One region of the Paenarthrobacter sp. AT5 genome, then DNA from elsewhere that is predicted to be linked to it. Evidence: riboswitches for the same ligand, from Rfam matches in the RefSeq annotation. Region 1 holds a riboswitch; each other region holds the start of a gene.

Region 1 (4,275 bases):
CGCCTTGGCGTGGCGCATGATCACAAGCCGTCTCAGGTGGTGGTCGCTCATCCAAATACCTTATAGCCGCGCCAGGCAGATACTCACTGACCAGACAAAACGAAAGGCGGCACATTCCGTCAGCGCAGTGGTTGCTCGAGTGAGCGCAGGCGCAGAGGGATGTGCCGCCTTTCGGCAGTCACAGGATCAGATCGAGTATTCCGGAGCGGCCCAGACAATGACCTCGGGGTGCTCGTAGAAACGGTAGCCCTGGCCGCGGACCGTGCGGACGGTGTTGGCGAGGCGGCCCAGCTTGGAGCGGAGACGACGGATGTGGACGTCGATGGTGCGCTCGTTGGGGACTTCCTCGGCGTTCCGCCACAGGCCTTCGAGGAGCTCGTCACGGCCCACCGTGCGGGTGCCGTTCTCCACGAGGTAGTTGAGGAGTTCGAATTCCTTGAACGTCAGGTTCAGCGATTCGCCGTCGAGGTGGACTTCGCGGCGGGCGAGGTCGATGAGCACGCCGGACGGGCGCGCTTCCTGCTGGGGCGCAGGACGTGCGGCTTCGGTGCGCTGGCGTGCGGCCACGGTGGGGTCACCGAATGTGGAACGTACGACGTCGAGTGCGGACCCGGGTGCGCTGGCGGGAGCAACGGCGACGGCGGCATAGCTTTCCGCGCCGGTCACGAGCGACTGGGCGTAAGCACGGATTTCCTGGGCCAGCTTGGCAATGGAGGTCCCGGCAGCAGCTGCGGTCTCTTCGTCAATGCCCATGTAGAGCACGAATCCGCGGGCTACGTTGTCATTGGCCACGGGCCGGAGACGCTCGGACTGGGCCACCACCGGAGTGGGTGCCGTCATGGCGGCGGGCTCGGTAGCGGCAGGCACGGCGCGCAACTGTCCGTAGGAGTTCGGGTTGTAGCCCTGGGGAACGTAGCCCGGAGCCTGCTGGGCAGCAGCCTGGGTACCGGGTGCGTAACCGGGGCGGTTACCGAAACCGGGGCGGAGGCCGGCGTTGGAAGCGGCCTTGTTGGCGTTACGGACGGAGATGTGGACGTATCCGGATGCAACTGACATGGAGTGCTTACCTCAAAAGTGAATAGCCGTCATCGCGGCTTCGAATGCTGGTGTCCCCGCAATGAATTTGGGGAGGGGCGCCCAACGGTGGGCTAGGGGGCGAATGCCTGAAACTTTTCTGGGGTGGGAAGTTAGGCTTGCATTCGACAACAGCGGGACTCGTCGCCAGCGGGTGTGCTGGAGAAGATTGCTGCGGCTGCAGGTGCTGTTGAGTTCTTGTTCACATTGGAAGTGTGCAACGTAACAATGACAACACGCAAGTAACAAAGGGCGGAAACGTCCACATTCTGAGATAAGCGCGAGTATTGTGCCGCAAATCACAATTCAGCGGATCGCAAAAATGAATGCGGTTTTGTTCGGTTAAGGACAGAAATATTGCGTTCTGACTGAACTTTCTTCGACCAAAGGGGCATGATGCCCCTCTGGATTCCCGCGAGCGCCCGACCAGCGGAATCTCACGATCTGAAACGGATGCTGTCCAATCGAAGTGGACGCCAGGCTCGATATTCAGGCTCCCAATCTGCTAAAAGCTCCGAACGCCACCTGCGAACCCCCGCGCAGCCTCAGTGCCCCCGATTGTCGCGGCGCCGTGGCGCATCCTGCCCCGCCCTTCCTTGGGGCACATCCCCACCGCGGCGAATCCGGCAAGGCGACGCACCGGCGTCGTGATCTCTGTTACCTAAATGTGACTTTCGCTTGAACCTCCTGTACCGTCGAACGAGTGGGTCGCCCCAACCTTGGCCCACACCCGGGATGCGCCGAGCTCTGCCACTTCCCGGAGTTCCGTTCTGATTTCGAGGCAGAGACGGGGGACCCAGAGTCTCCGGGCCAGGCATTGCGCCGGCCCTTGGGGTGAAGCCGCAGCTACACGCGCGGCCGGATGACCTCATCCGAACCCGACAGCTAACTCCGCAGGCGCTGAGAGGTAATCACACATGTCTGAATTCAAGGATCAGTCGCGCCATGAGGCGCGTCACCGTGACGAAAACAACGCTCCCCTGACCAAGTCGCAGAATGTCCTGAAGAACGCTGCCCGCCAGGGTAGGACCGGCCACCGCATGTCGGTAGCAGCCGGCGTCGTCGCAGCCGCGCTGGGCGTTGCATCGCTCGGGCAGGCCGCAAACGCCACGTTCAACCTTCCGGAGATGAGCCAGGCAGCACAGACCCAGGCTTCGGTCCAGGTGGACCCGCAGACCCGCGAGAACGCTGCCGCTGAAGCCGCCGCCCAGGCTGAGGCCGCAAAGCGCGCCGCTGCTGAAAAGGCCGCAGCTGCCAAGGCCGCCGCCGAAAAGGCTGCTGCGGAGAAGGCTGCCGCAGAAAAGGCCGCAGCTGACAAGGCCGCCGCCGAGCAGGCTGCTGCTGCCCAGGCAGCAGCAGAGAAGGCTGCAGCCGACGCCGCCGCCAAGGCCGCTGCGGACAAGGCTGCCGCAGAAGCTGCTGCCGCCGCTGCAGCCCCCAAGGCCATTGATGATCCTGCCGCCGCAAAGGCCTACGCTGCCAGCATCCTGGCCAACTACGGCTGGGGTCCGGGTGAAATGACCGCCCTGAACACGCTCTGGGAAAAGGAATCGAACTGGCGCACCACTGCCACCAACGCTTCCAGCGGTGCTTACGGCATTGTCCAGTCGCTGCCGGCCGGCAAGATGGCTTCCGCCGGTGCTGACTGGCAGACCAACTACCAGACCCAGATCAAGTGGGGCCTGAACTACATCAAGGAACGCTACGGTTCGCCGTCCGCAGCCTTGGCATTCCACTTGGCCAACAACTGGTACTAAACCCGGACGTTGCCTGAGAAGCCGCTCCCGTTGCCGCCACACGCACCAGTACCTACAGGAGCGGATGGCGGAACCGGGGGCGGCGTTGGCGTTTAACTAGGCTTCGGGTTCCTGCTCCACCGCACGCCGGACTGCTTCCACCGACGCCGCCACATCGGCGTCGTCCGTGGACCAGTTGCTGACGGAGATCCGCAGGATGTTCCGGCCCTGCCAGGAAGACCCTGACATCCACACGGCGCCTTCTGCCATGAGCCGCTGGGTGATCCTGCGCGTCCGTTCGTCGCTCCCGAAACTCACCGATACCTGCGTGAACACCACGTCATTGAGCACTTCCACCCCGGGGATCGAGGATAGGCCGTCAGCGAGCGCCCGCGCGTTCTCGGCCAACCGCTCCACCATGTCGATGACACCGTTCCGGCCCAATTGGCGCAGGGCAGCCCACACCGGAATACCGCGGGCGCGGCGGGACATCTCCGGAACTTTCTCGAAAGGGTCCCCCGGCCCGGCATCCGTCGCTATCAGGTAACTCGTATGAACGCTGAAGGCACGCCTCATGGCTTCGGGGCGGGCCACGATTGCCAGGCCGCAATCGTAGGGAACGTTGAGTGTCTTATGGGCATCGGTGGCCCAGGAATCGGCGAGCTCCACACCTGCCAGGCGTTCCCGCAGTTTCGGGCTCGCAGCCGCCCATAAACCAAAGGCGCCGTCCACGTGGACCCACGCACCACGGTCGCGGGCCACTCCGATGGAGTCAGCCATGGGATCGAAGGCGCCCGAGTGCAGGTTGCCGGCCTGGAGGCATACGATCGCCGGGCCGGGTTGCTCTCCCATGGCGTCATCGAGCGCGTCGGGCAGGATCCGGCCTTCCCTGTCTGCGTCCACGGGAACACATGTCCCCAGGCCCAGATACCTCAAAGCGAGGTCCACCGCAGCGTGCCGCTCCCGCCCCGCGAACACCGTGATCCTCGGCGCCCCGGACAGGCCGAGGCCTTCCAGGTCCCAGCCGGCCTCGTCCATCAGGTGCTGCCTTCCCGCGGCAAGCCCGACGAAGTTGGCGGTAGTGGCCCCCGTGGTGAAGCCGACGTCGGAGGTGGCGGGCAAGTGCAGAAGGTCAAGCAACCAATCGGCCGCAGACTCCTCGATCGCTGCCGCCGCCGGGGTGGCAAAGCGCAGGCCCGCGTTTTGGTCCCACGCGGAGACAAGCCAATCCGCCGCCATGGCAGCCGGCAAGGTGCCGCCCATGACCCAGCCGTAGAAACGTCCGGACTGGATGGCCATCAGTCCCGGTTCGGCCAGTGCAGCCAGCTCATCAACGACGGCGGCGGCATCAGCAGGTTCGTCGGGGAGCCGCGGCAGGATGCTTGCGGCGACCTGGTCGGCGTCGGACTGTGGGCGGACTGAACGGGTGGGCACCGACGCGAGCCAATTGGTGGCGTGCACCATG
Region 2 (4,275 bases), on a different replicon from region 1:
AATCCTCGTGGCTGGAGCCGTTCACGATCACGTTGGATACGTTCGCGGTCCGTTTCGACAGGGAATCGACCACACAGTTCGGCCAGCCCATTGATTTCACCGCCCAGCTGAGAACCCGGGATGCACCCGGCGCGGACCAGGAACCCCGGACGCTGAAGGTCAATGACCCTGTCTACTTCGGGGAGGTGGGCGTCTTTTTGGTCGGCAACGGTTACGCACCGGTCATCACCGTCCGGGACGGCAACGGCGATACAGCATTCAGTGGCCCCGTCGTTGCCATCCCGAACGATGGCGTCTACACTTCAACGGTTGTCGTCAAGGTTCCGGATGCCCGTCCGTCGCAACTGGGTTTCGTGGGATTCTTCCTGCCTTCCGCCATCAAGAACGAGGAAGGCGTTGCCTACAGCTTCGACCCGGATCCGCTGAACCCCCAGCTGAACCTGAATTCCTACTACGGCGACCTGGGCCTGGACACCGGCGTACCGCAAAATGTCTACAACCTCGATGTGAAGGGGTTGACCCAGCTTAACGGCCGGGAATTGCCCACCAAGGGCATCACGCTCTCACCGGGCGGCACGTACACGCTGCCCGAAGGCAAGGGAAGCATCAGCTTCGATGGCCTCAAACGCTACATCGGCGTGGACATCCGCAGCACCCCCGGACAGACCGGCGTTTTGGTCTTCTCGGTGATGGCAGTTGCGGGCCTGATGGCCTCGCTGTACGTGAACCGCCGCAGGGTCTGGGTCCGCGCCGGAACCCACGATGACGGACGGACGATGGTCGAATACGGTCTCCTGGCCCGCGGCGAGGACCACCGTCTTGCCGCCGAAGCGACGGCAGTCCGCGCAATGCTGGCCGGGCAGTGGCAGCTCCAGGAGGAATCCCGTGGCGTATAGGTTCCTGCTGTCCTGGCGTTGGGCCGGTTTCCTGTTGATGGCGGCACTGTTCGCCGCTGCCTGCATTGGACTGGGGAACTGGCAGATGGATCGTCGGAACCAGGCCGTGACCGAGATCCGCAGGGTCCAGGAGAACTACGACAAAGCCCCCGTGCCGTTCAAGGACGCCCGCGCATACTTCGCCGTCGCCGACCCAGAGGCGAAGTGGACGACCGTATCGGTCACTGGCCGGTACCTTGCGCAAGACCAGAGAATCGTCAGGAACCGGCCCAACAATTCCGCGGCCGGATACGAGGTGCTGGTCCCGTTCCGGTTGAGCTCCGGTGAGACGATCGCGATCAACAGAGGATGGCTGCCGATAGGCAACGACCGGCCCGGATACCCCGACGCGGTGCCCGGCCCACCAACCGGAGAGGTTGCGGCGGTCGTCCGGATCAAACCGTCCGAACCTGACCTTGGCCGTGACGCACCTGAGGGCCAGCTGGCCAGCATTGACCTGACCAATTACGAGATGCAACTGGATTACCCGCTCATGACGGGCAGCTACGGGGTCATGGCCTCGGAGTCCCCACAACCATCTGTGACCCCCCAGCAGCTCGCCGCACCGGCGGTCAAGGAAGGGTCGAACCTGTCCTACGCCCTGCAATGGATCACCTTCGGGATCCTGGCATTCGTCGGCTTCGGATACATGGCACGGCAACAGGCCCGGATCGGTCGCGAGGAACGCGACCTGCCGGACGACATGGCGGACACAGCTGAAGCCGTTCAGCAGCCCAGGACGCCATCCCGGCGCAAACGCTCCGGCTCCGAAGAAGAAGACGCTCTTCTGGACTCGATGGGCCTCTAAACCCCTCAGCAATGGGCAGGACGACAGCGGCATCCAGGCCGTCGTACCGAAGCCCCGCGCCCGGTGGGTGGGTGGTCCGGGCTTATCTGCTGCCGCAGAAAGAACCGCGCCCGTTCCGGGCGCCAGCAGACCCTGTAGCTGGTTCCGAGGTGCTCTCCAGCACCGGGGCCCCGACACCTGGGCCCCAGTGTGCGGTACGTCGGGAACCGGAACCATCCGGAGGTGGAGTTCGTTGATGCCATCAGCTGCTCATCTGAAAAGACGCCCACATGTTGCTTGGCATGGGCGTCGGAGGCAGGCACGCGACCCGGGCGCCAGCATCCGAACCACACACGCTGTGTCACGAAATTGTAACGATGAGCCTTTGCAGCTACTATTAGTTCAGGTTTTTCTGTACTAAAACCCTTGATGCCGCACGCTCAGCCCCGCCGGTGGTATCAAACGACTATCCCTTTTCACGGCGGGGGTGGAGGACCCAGAATCGGCAGCCAGCCTGCCTTGGGGTGAAGCCGCGACGTCGGTGGCCAGGTGGCCGCAGGGGTGCGGCCGGGCATTTTCCTTGGCCCGAACCCGACAGCTAACTTCGCAGGCGAACCGAAAGGATCCCCCATGACTTCCCCATCCCCCCATGGCCGGCGCCGAAAACCAACCTCCGGTCCCTTCCCCCGGGCGGCCGCTGCAACGACTCCCCGGGCTGTCCCGCAGCACCGGGATGTGCCAGCTGCCAGGCCGGTCGGGAATCGGCGCAAACAGGTCGCAACTGCCGCCACGCTGAGCGTCGCCGCGATTTTGACCGCCTCACTCACCGCCGCCCATGCCGGCCCGGCCCCCACCGGCACCGGTCCCGCAGTGCAAGCCCCAGCGGCAAAGGCTTCCAGTGCACCGGTTCAGGCCTCCGCCGGGGCATCCATCAGCTATGAACGGCCGGCTGTCACCACCGAGCAAGCTCCATTGCCACTGCCGGCCAAGACCCAGGTTGCAGCAGCGGGCGCGGCAGCTCCAAAGACTGCCGCAGCCGCACCGGCTGCTTCTGCACCCGCAGCTTCCTCGGCCCGGCTCGGCGCGCCGCTGGCCAGCATGTCGGTCACTTCGCCGTTCGGTATCCGCTCCAGCCCGATCAGCGGCTCCGGGGAACTACATACCGGCTTGGACCTCGTGGCAGCGTGCCAGACCGCGGTGTACGCCGCCGGGGCTGGAAAGGTCGTGGAGGCCGGTTGGTCGGCCTACGGGGGCGGAAACAGGATTGTGGTGGACCACGGTAACGGCTTAAAGAGTACGTATAACCATTTGGCGTCCATCGAAACCTCTGTCGGAGCGACCGTGGCCGCCGGCCAGCGGCTTGCCGCTGCCGGGACGACCGGGGCCTCTACCGGCTGCCACCTGCACTTCGAGGTGCTTCTTAACGGGCAGACCGTGAACCCGCAGGGCTGGATGTGACCCGGGAAGCCAAGACCGCCCACCTCGGGGTGCGCTAGCCAATGATCGGCCGCTCTTCGGGGTAGTGGTACAACTGGCTGCGTTGGCGCAGTGCCAGTGCGGCGGCCAGAGTGACGGTGCCGACGCGGCCGGCGAACATCAGCGCCGACAGCACGTACGCCCCTGACGGCGGCAGCTCGGCACTGAGGTTGGTGCTCAGTCCTACGGTGGCGAAGGCCGAGATGGTCTCGAACAGTACCCGGTCAAGGGAAGCCCCGCTGATCTGCAGGAGCAGAAAGGCGGCGACCGAAACAAGCGTGGCCCCGGCGACGATCACCGAGATGGCGACCCGCATGGTGCCCTGGGGGATGGTGCGGCCATAGACCTTCACGTCGGCATCGCCACGGGCTTCGGCCACGATGGCCAGGAACATGACGGCAATGGTGGTCACCTTGATGCCCCCGGCCGTGGAGGCCGAGCCGCCGCCGGCGAACATGAGCGCGTCAGTGAGGAGCATCGTGGTGGATTCCATCTGGTTCTGGTCCACCAGGTTGAACCCGCCGGAGCGCGTCATGACCGAGGCGAAGAGCGAATGGATGACCTTCTCACCGGCCCCTAAGTTACCGATAGTCCGGACGTTGTCCCACTCCATGACTGCCCACAGGACCGCGCCGGCCGCGAGCAGGATAAGGGAGACCTGGATGGTGAGCTTGGTGTGGAGGTTCCACTTTTTCCAGTTGAGCCCGTTTTGCTGCAGCACCATGACCACGGGAAAGCCGAGGCTGCCCAGGAAAACACCCAGCATCAGCGGAACCAGAATCCAAAGGTCGGTCTCGTAAGGGACGATCCCGTCCGAATGGGGTGTGAACCCGGCGTTGTTGAACGACGAGATGGAATAGAAGACACCGTGCCACACGGCTTGCCAGAACGGCTCGCCGAGGACCAGGAACCGGGGGATCAGGGCGAGGGCCAGCGCCCCTTCGATGACCACGGAGGTCACGATGACAATCCGGAGAAGGGTACCGACTTCACCGAGCCTTCCGGCGTTGTTCATGGCTTCCTGGGCGATGAGCTTGCCGCGCACGCCCAGGCGCTTGCTGACCATCAGCGCCAGCA
Region 3 (4,275 bases), 1.1 Mb from region 1:
AGGGGCGAAAGTTCCCTGGAAGCGGGTGGTGCTGCAGCCGTTGGGGAATCCCATGATCATCGCGTCAGCGCTGGGTGTGGTGGTGGCGTTGACCCGGTGGGAGGTTCCGGAACTGGTCCAGCGGCCCATCGATATGTTGGCCGGAGCTGCCGTTCCCATGGTGCTGCTCGCCTTCGGGATGTCCTTGGCGGGCCGCGCTCCGCTGCAGAAGGGCGACGGCCGGGTGGAAACCGTGGTGGCGACGCTCCTGAAACTCGTGGGGATGCCCTTGGTGGTCTGGGCGCTGGGGCGGTTCGTCTTCGGGCTCGAAGGGCAGCACCTCCTGGCGTTGGTCATCATGGGTGCGCTTCCCACGGCACAGAATGTGTTCCTTTTCGCTTCCCCGTACGGCCGCGGCACTGTTGTTGCGCGCGACGTCATCCTCCTGACCACACTGCTCTGCGTGGGGGCCTTGCTGGTGGTCGCCTGGCTCTTGGGGTAGCGAATCACGTGACCCGGGGGCGGAAGAGCCGGGTGGCAGAAGAGCCGGGTGGCAGAACAGTCAGGTGGCAGAACAGAAGGCAGGAACCCTTGCCGGGTCCCTGCCTTCTTGGCTTTTTTGCGGCGCCCGTCAGAAACGGCGCAACCGCTGGTGGCTCCAGCGGCCCATCCGATGGCGGAAAGTGGCCGTCCGGCTGCTGCAGCAGTACCGGCCGTGCCAGCCGATGTGGGTAGTGGTGCGGGGCATGCGGGTGCTCACTTGAGGACCCCCTTGGCTGCGTCGAGCAGGCCGTCCACGTCCAAGCTCGGAGCCTCCGTCGGTGCGCTGGACTTAGGGTCGGAGCCCGGCTTCGGGGAGTCGCTGGGCCGCGGCTTGGAAGTCTGCGTCGTCGTCGGCGTGGGCGTTGGGGTGGTGGTTGGCGTCGTCGTCGTTGAAGGCGTCGTGCTGGGCGAAGGCGCCGTGATGTTGTCCGACGGCGGTGCCGGCTGACTCGGAACGGGCGACGTCACGCCCGGTACCGGAACCACGGCCGAAGGGGCGTTGGACGGAACCCACTTGGGGTCGGCCAACGAAACCTGCGGCGTCGGAGTGGACGACGGCGGTGCTGCCGCTGCCGGAGAGGCTGCTTCGACTGCGGACTGCCCGGTATCCGTCGTAGCGGCCGACGTCGAGGACGCGGTGGAGTAGGACGGCGTCGGGCCAGGAGTGGCCGAGCCCGTTGCCCGGCCTTCGCCGGAATTGTTAGCGCCACTGGCCTGGTTTTGGGTGTCCTGGCCGAAGATCGGCAGGTCCATGGCTTGGCTTACCGTTCCCACCGTGAGGACCAGGCCCAGTGCTCCGGCGACCACCGCCATGCGCTGGCTCATGGTCTTCACGGACGCTGCCTTGGTCAGGACGGCGTGGGGTTCCTTGGTGAAGGATGAGGAAGCAAAGGAACCAAAGGCCGACTTCGCAGCATTGCGTCCTGCAGCGGCTCGTCCTGCCGCAGGGCGTGCGCCGTCGTGCTGGCCCCGGGCGGTCTTGCGACTGGCCAGTCCGGCGGCGGCTGTAGCGTCAGCGGCGATCCGGGCCGGCGTCTTGGGCTGGGCGGTCCCGGCCTCGGCGGCAACGTGCGCCGAAACCACCGGAATAGCGGCAGTCGCGGGCTCGGCCTCAGCGGCAGGCTCCGCCGGCGTGGCCTTCACCACGGGGATGGCAGCCGTGGGCGGCCCGGGCGTAGTGGACTCCGAGCGCGGAGGAGCGGCAACTACCGGGATGGCTTCGGTGCGCGGCTCTTCGGTGGGGGATTCAGCGGGGGTTTTGGAGACGGACTCTGCACTCGGTGCAGCTTCCGGAGCCACGACTGCCTGGGCCGCGCGCTCGCGTTCCATCGCCCGACGCTGCGCTCGTGTCATGGGCGCAGCGGTGGGGTCGGTTGCGGTGGCGGGTGCCGCCGTCGTGCTTTCCATTTCGGTGGCCGGACCGCTGGGCTGGGCCCGACGGCGTCCGGTTGGCTTGGTGGGCTGGCCGTCCCCTTGGGCACGGCGCGGCTGATCCATGGTTGGGGACATGGTGTTTGCCTCTCAACGCCTGCGAGGTTAGCTGTCGGGTTCGGACGAGGCCGTCCGGCCGCACGTGGCGGCTTCACCCCAAGGGCCTGCGGGGAACAGGCCCGGGAACTCTGGGTCCCCCGTCTCTGCCGCGGGTCTGGCGGGATTCCGGGATGCGGCAGAGCTCGGCGTCAGCCCGGAAGCGGCCCAGCGGAGATACGGGTCGCCCTACGAAGTTACAGCAGCAGGGAAGTAAAGTCACATTAATGTAACGGACGGTACATGAGGGCCGGCAGCGCCCGCGCTGACGGACGGACGCGCCACACACCGTCCACATATCCCTGGTGAGCACTAGCTTTCGGCGTCTACCGGTCGGTAGACATGAGCTATGGACCTACCCGTGATGCCACCCGTTTCGCCCATGCTCGCCAAATCCGTGCCCAACATTCCTGAGGTTGGGCACTACGAACCCAAATGGGACGGGTTCCGGACCATCGTCTTCAGGGACGGGGATGACGTCATCCTGGGCAGCCGGAACGAGAAACCCATGACCCGGTACTTCCCTGAGCTGGTGGAGGCGTTGAAGAAGAACCTGCCGGAGAAATGCGTGGTGGATGGCGAGATCATCCTTATTTCCGGCAACCGGCTCGACTTCGAAGGACTGCAGCAGCGCATCCACCCCGCCGACAGCCGCGTCCGGATGCTTGCAGAGAAGACGCCGTCCTCCTTCGTCGGGTTCGACCTCCTGGCCCTCGGGGACGAAGACCTCACTGCCCGGCCGTTCTCCGAGCGCCGTGCTGCGCTGGAAAAGGCGCTCGCCGATGCCGAGCCGCCCGTGTACGTGACGCCTGCGGTCACCGACCTTGAGCGGGCACAGGAATGGTTCGTGCAGCTTGAGGGAGCAGGGCTCGACGGCGTGCTGTCCAAACCGCTCGACGGTACCTACCAGCCGAACAAGCGGGTGATGTTCAAGACCAAGCATGAACGGACGGCGGACTGCGTGGTGGCCGGTTTCCGTTGGCACAAGACGGCGGACGTCGTGGGGTCGATGCTGCTGGGGCTCTATGACGATTCCGGCAAACTCCACCACGTTGGAGTGGTGGCCGCCTTCCCCATGGCGAAGCGGAAGGCGCTGGTGGCCGAGTTGGAACCGTACCAGGTGGAGATCGCGGACCACCCCTGGGGAGAGTGGGCCAGCCAGGAAACCGGAGCGGCGGTTGGTTCGAGGATGCCGGGGGCCCAAAGCCGCTGGAGTGCCGGCAAGGACTTTTCTTTTGTTCCTCTGCGGCCCGAGCTGGTGATCGAAGTGGCGTACGACTACATGGAAGGAGACCGGTTCCGGCACACCACGCAATTCCGCAGGTGGCGGCCGGACCGGACTCCTGAAAGCTGCACGTACTCACAGCTGGAGGAGCCGGCCGACTATAACCTCGGCGAGATCCTCAAGCTGCACTAGGGGAGCTCTATTCCTCGTGCCCTTGGTCCATGCTCATGCTGTCTTCCGCTGGAGGCGTTTCTCCCGGGGGTACTCCGCCGCCGGGTTCAAGCCCTGTGACGTTGCCGTTGTCCGGATCCGGGTTCGCTGATGCGGCGGGATCGCGGTCTTCGTCCTGCCTCATGTCCGGGTCCTCGTGGATGCTGTCGGGCTCGGCCGCGCCGGACACTCCGAAGGTCTGCGGATCGTCTTCCGGGTCATAGCTGGTCATGGTCAAACCCCTTTCTAAGCAAACTTACTATTTGGCTTGCCCTGCCAGCCTAACCGTGTCCCGTCCAACGCAACAAGGGGCGTGCCGCCGTCGTGAGGCTATGCCTGCGTACGGTCCTACGTTGCGGCGACGAAGCTCCGGATGGCGTCCGCAACGGTCTTCGGCCTCATGTGTTGGGCCACATGTCCCACCCCCGGAATCTCCACCAGCCTGCCCTGGGGAACAGCGCGGGAGAGCCGCAGCGACCATTCGGGTCCTGCCACGTGGTCGCGGCTGCCGCGCAGGATCAGCACGGGGCTCCCAACAAGGCCGAGTCGTTTCTCGGTGGGGTACTCCATCATCACGGGCAGCTCGGTGAGGTACCAGCGAGGGCCGCACAGGAAGTAGTCGGAGACGACGATCCAGTTGGAGGACGGACTTTCGCGAAGGAGCCCATCCAGGAAGAGGGCCAGCGATTGCCGCCGTACGTTCTTGTGCTTCGAATCCACCACGGGACCCATCAGAACCACGTGCGAGGCCTGCTCCGGTGCATGAAGCGCAGCCTCGATGGCGAACTGCA

The links. Region 1 has a riboswitch for cyclic di-AMP ahead of RI444_RS03680 (hypothetical protein). Riboswitches for the same ligand answer to the same signal wherever they lie in the genome.
Region 2: another riboswitch for cyclic di-AMP. It lies ahead of RI444_RS22650 (M23 family metallopeptidase); the one in region 1 lies ahead of RI444_RS03680 (hypothetical protein).
Region 3: another riboswitch for cyclic di-AMP. It lies ahead of RI444_RS20095 (hypothetical protein); the one in region 1 lies ahead of RI444_RS03680 (hypothetical protein).

What each region holds. Positions count from the first base shown of each region.
Region 1 covers NZ_CP136441.1:769,047-773,321, reverse strand. Annotated here, with positions in the region: gene RI444_RS03690 (SixA phosphatase family protein) at 1-51, opposite strand, end outside; gene RI444_RS03685 (winged helix-turn-helix domain-containing protein) at 187-1,056, opposite strand; cyclic di-AMP (ydaO/yuaA leader) riboswitch at 1,833-1,986, shown strand; gene RI444_RS03680 (hypothetical protein) at 1,992-2,831, shown strand; gene RI444_RS03675 (pyridoxal phosphate-dependent decarboxylase family protein) at 2,928-4,275, opposite strand, start outside.
Region 2 covers NZ_CP136443.1:26,248-30,522, forward strand. Annotated here, with positions in the region: gene RI444_RS22640 (cytochrome c biogenesis protein ResB) at 1-896, shown strand, start outside; gene RI444_RS22645 (SURF1 family protein) at 886-1,743, shown strand; cyclic di-AMP (ydaO/yuaA leader) riboswitch at 2,176-2,349, shown strand; gene RI444_RS22650 (M23 family metallopeptidase) at 2,353-3,180, shown strand; gene RI444_RS22655 (TrkH family potassium uptake protein) at 3,215-4,275, opposite strand, start outside.
Region 3 covers NZ_CP136441.1:4,319,923-4,324,197, reverse strand. Annotated here, with positions in the region: gene RI444_RS20105 (AEC family transporter) at 1-481, shown strand, start outside; gene RI444_RS20100 (hypothetical protein) at 546-743, shown strand; gene RI444_RS20095 (hypothetical protein) at 736-2,031, opposite strand; cyclic di-AMP (ydaO/yuaA leader) riboswitch at 2,036-2,183, opposite strand; gene RI444_RS20090 (ATP-dependent DNA ligase) at 2,399-3,466, shown strand; gene RI444_RS20085 (DUF6480 family protein) at 3,474-3,716, opposite strand; gene RI444_RS20080 (alpha/beta fold hydrolase) at 3,833-4,275, opposite strand, start outside.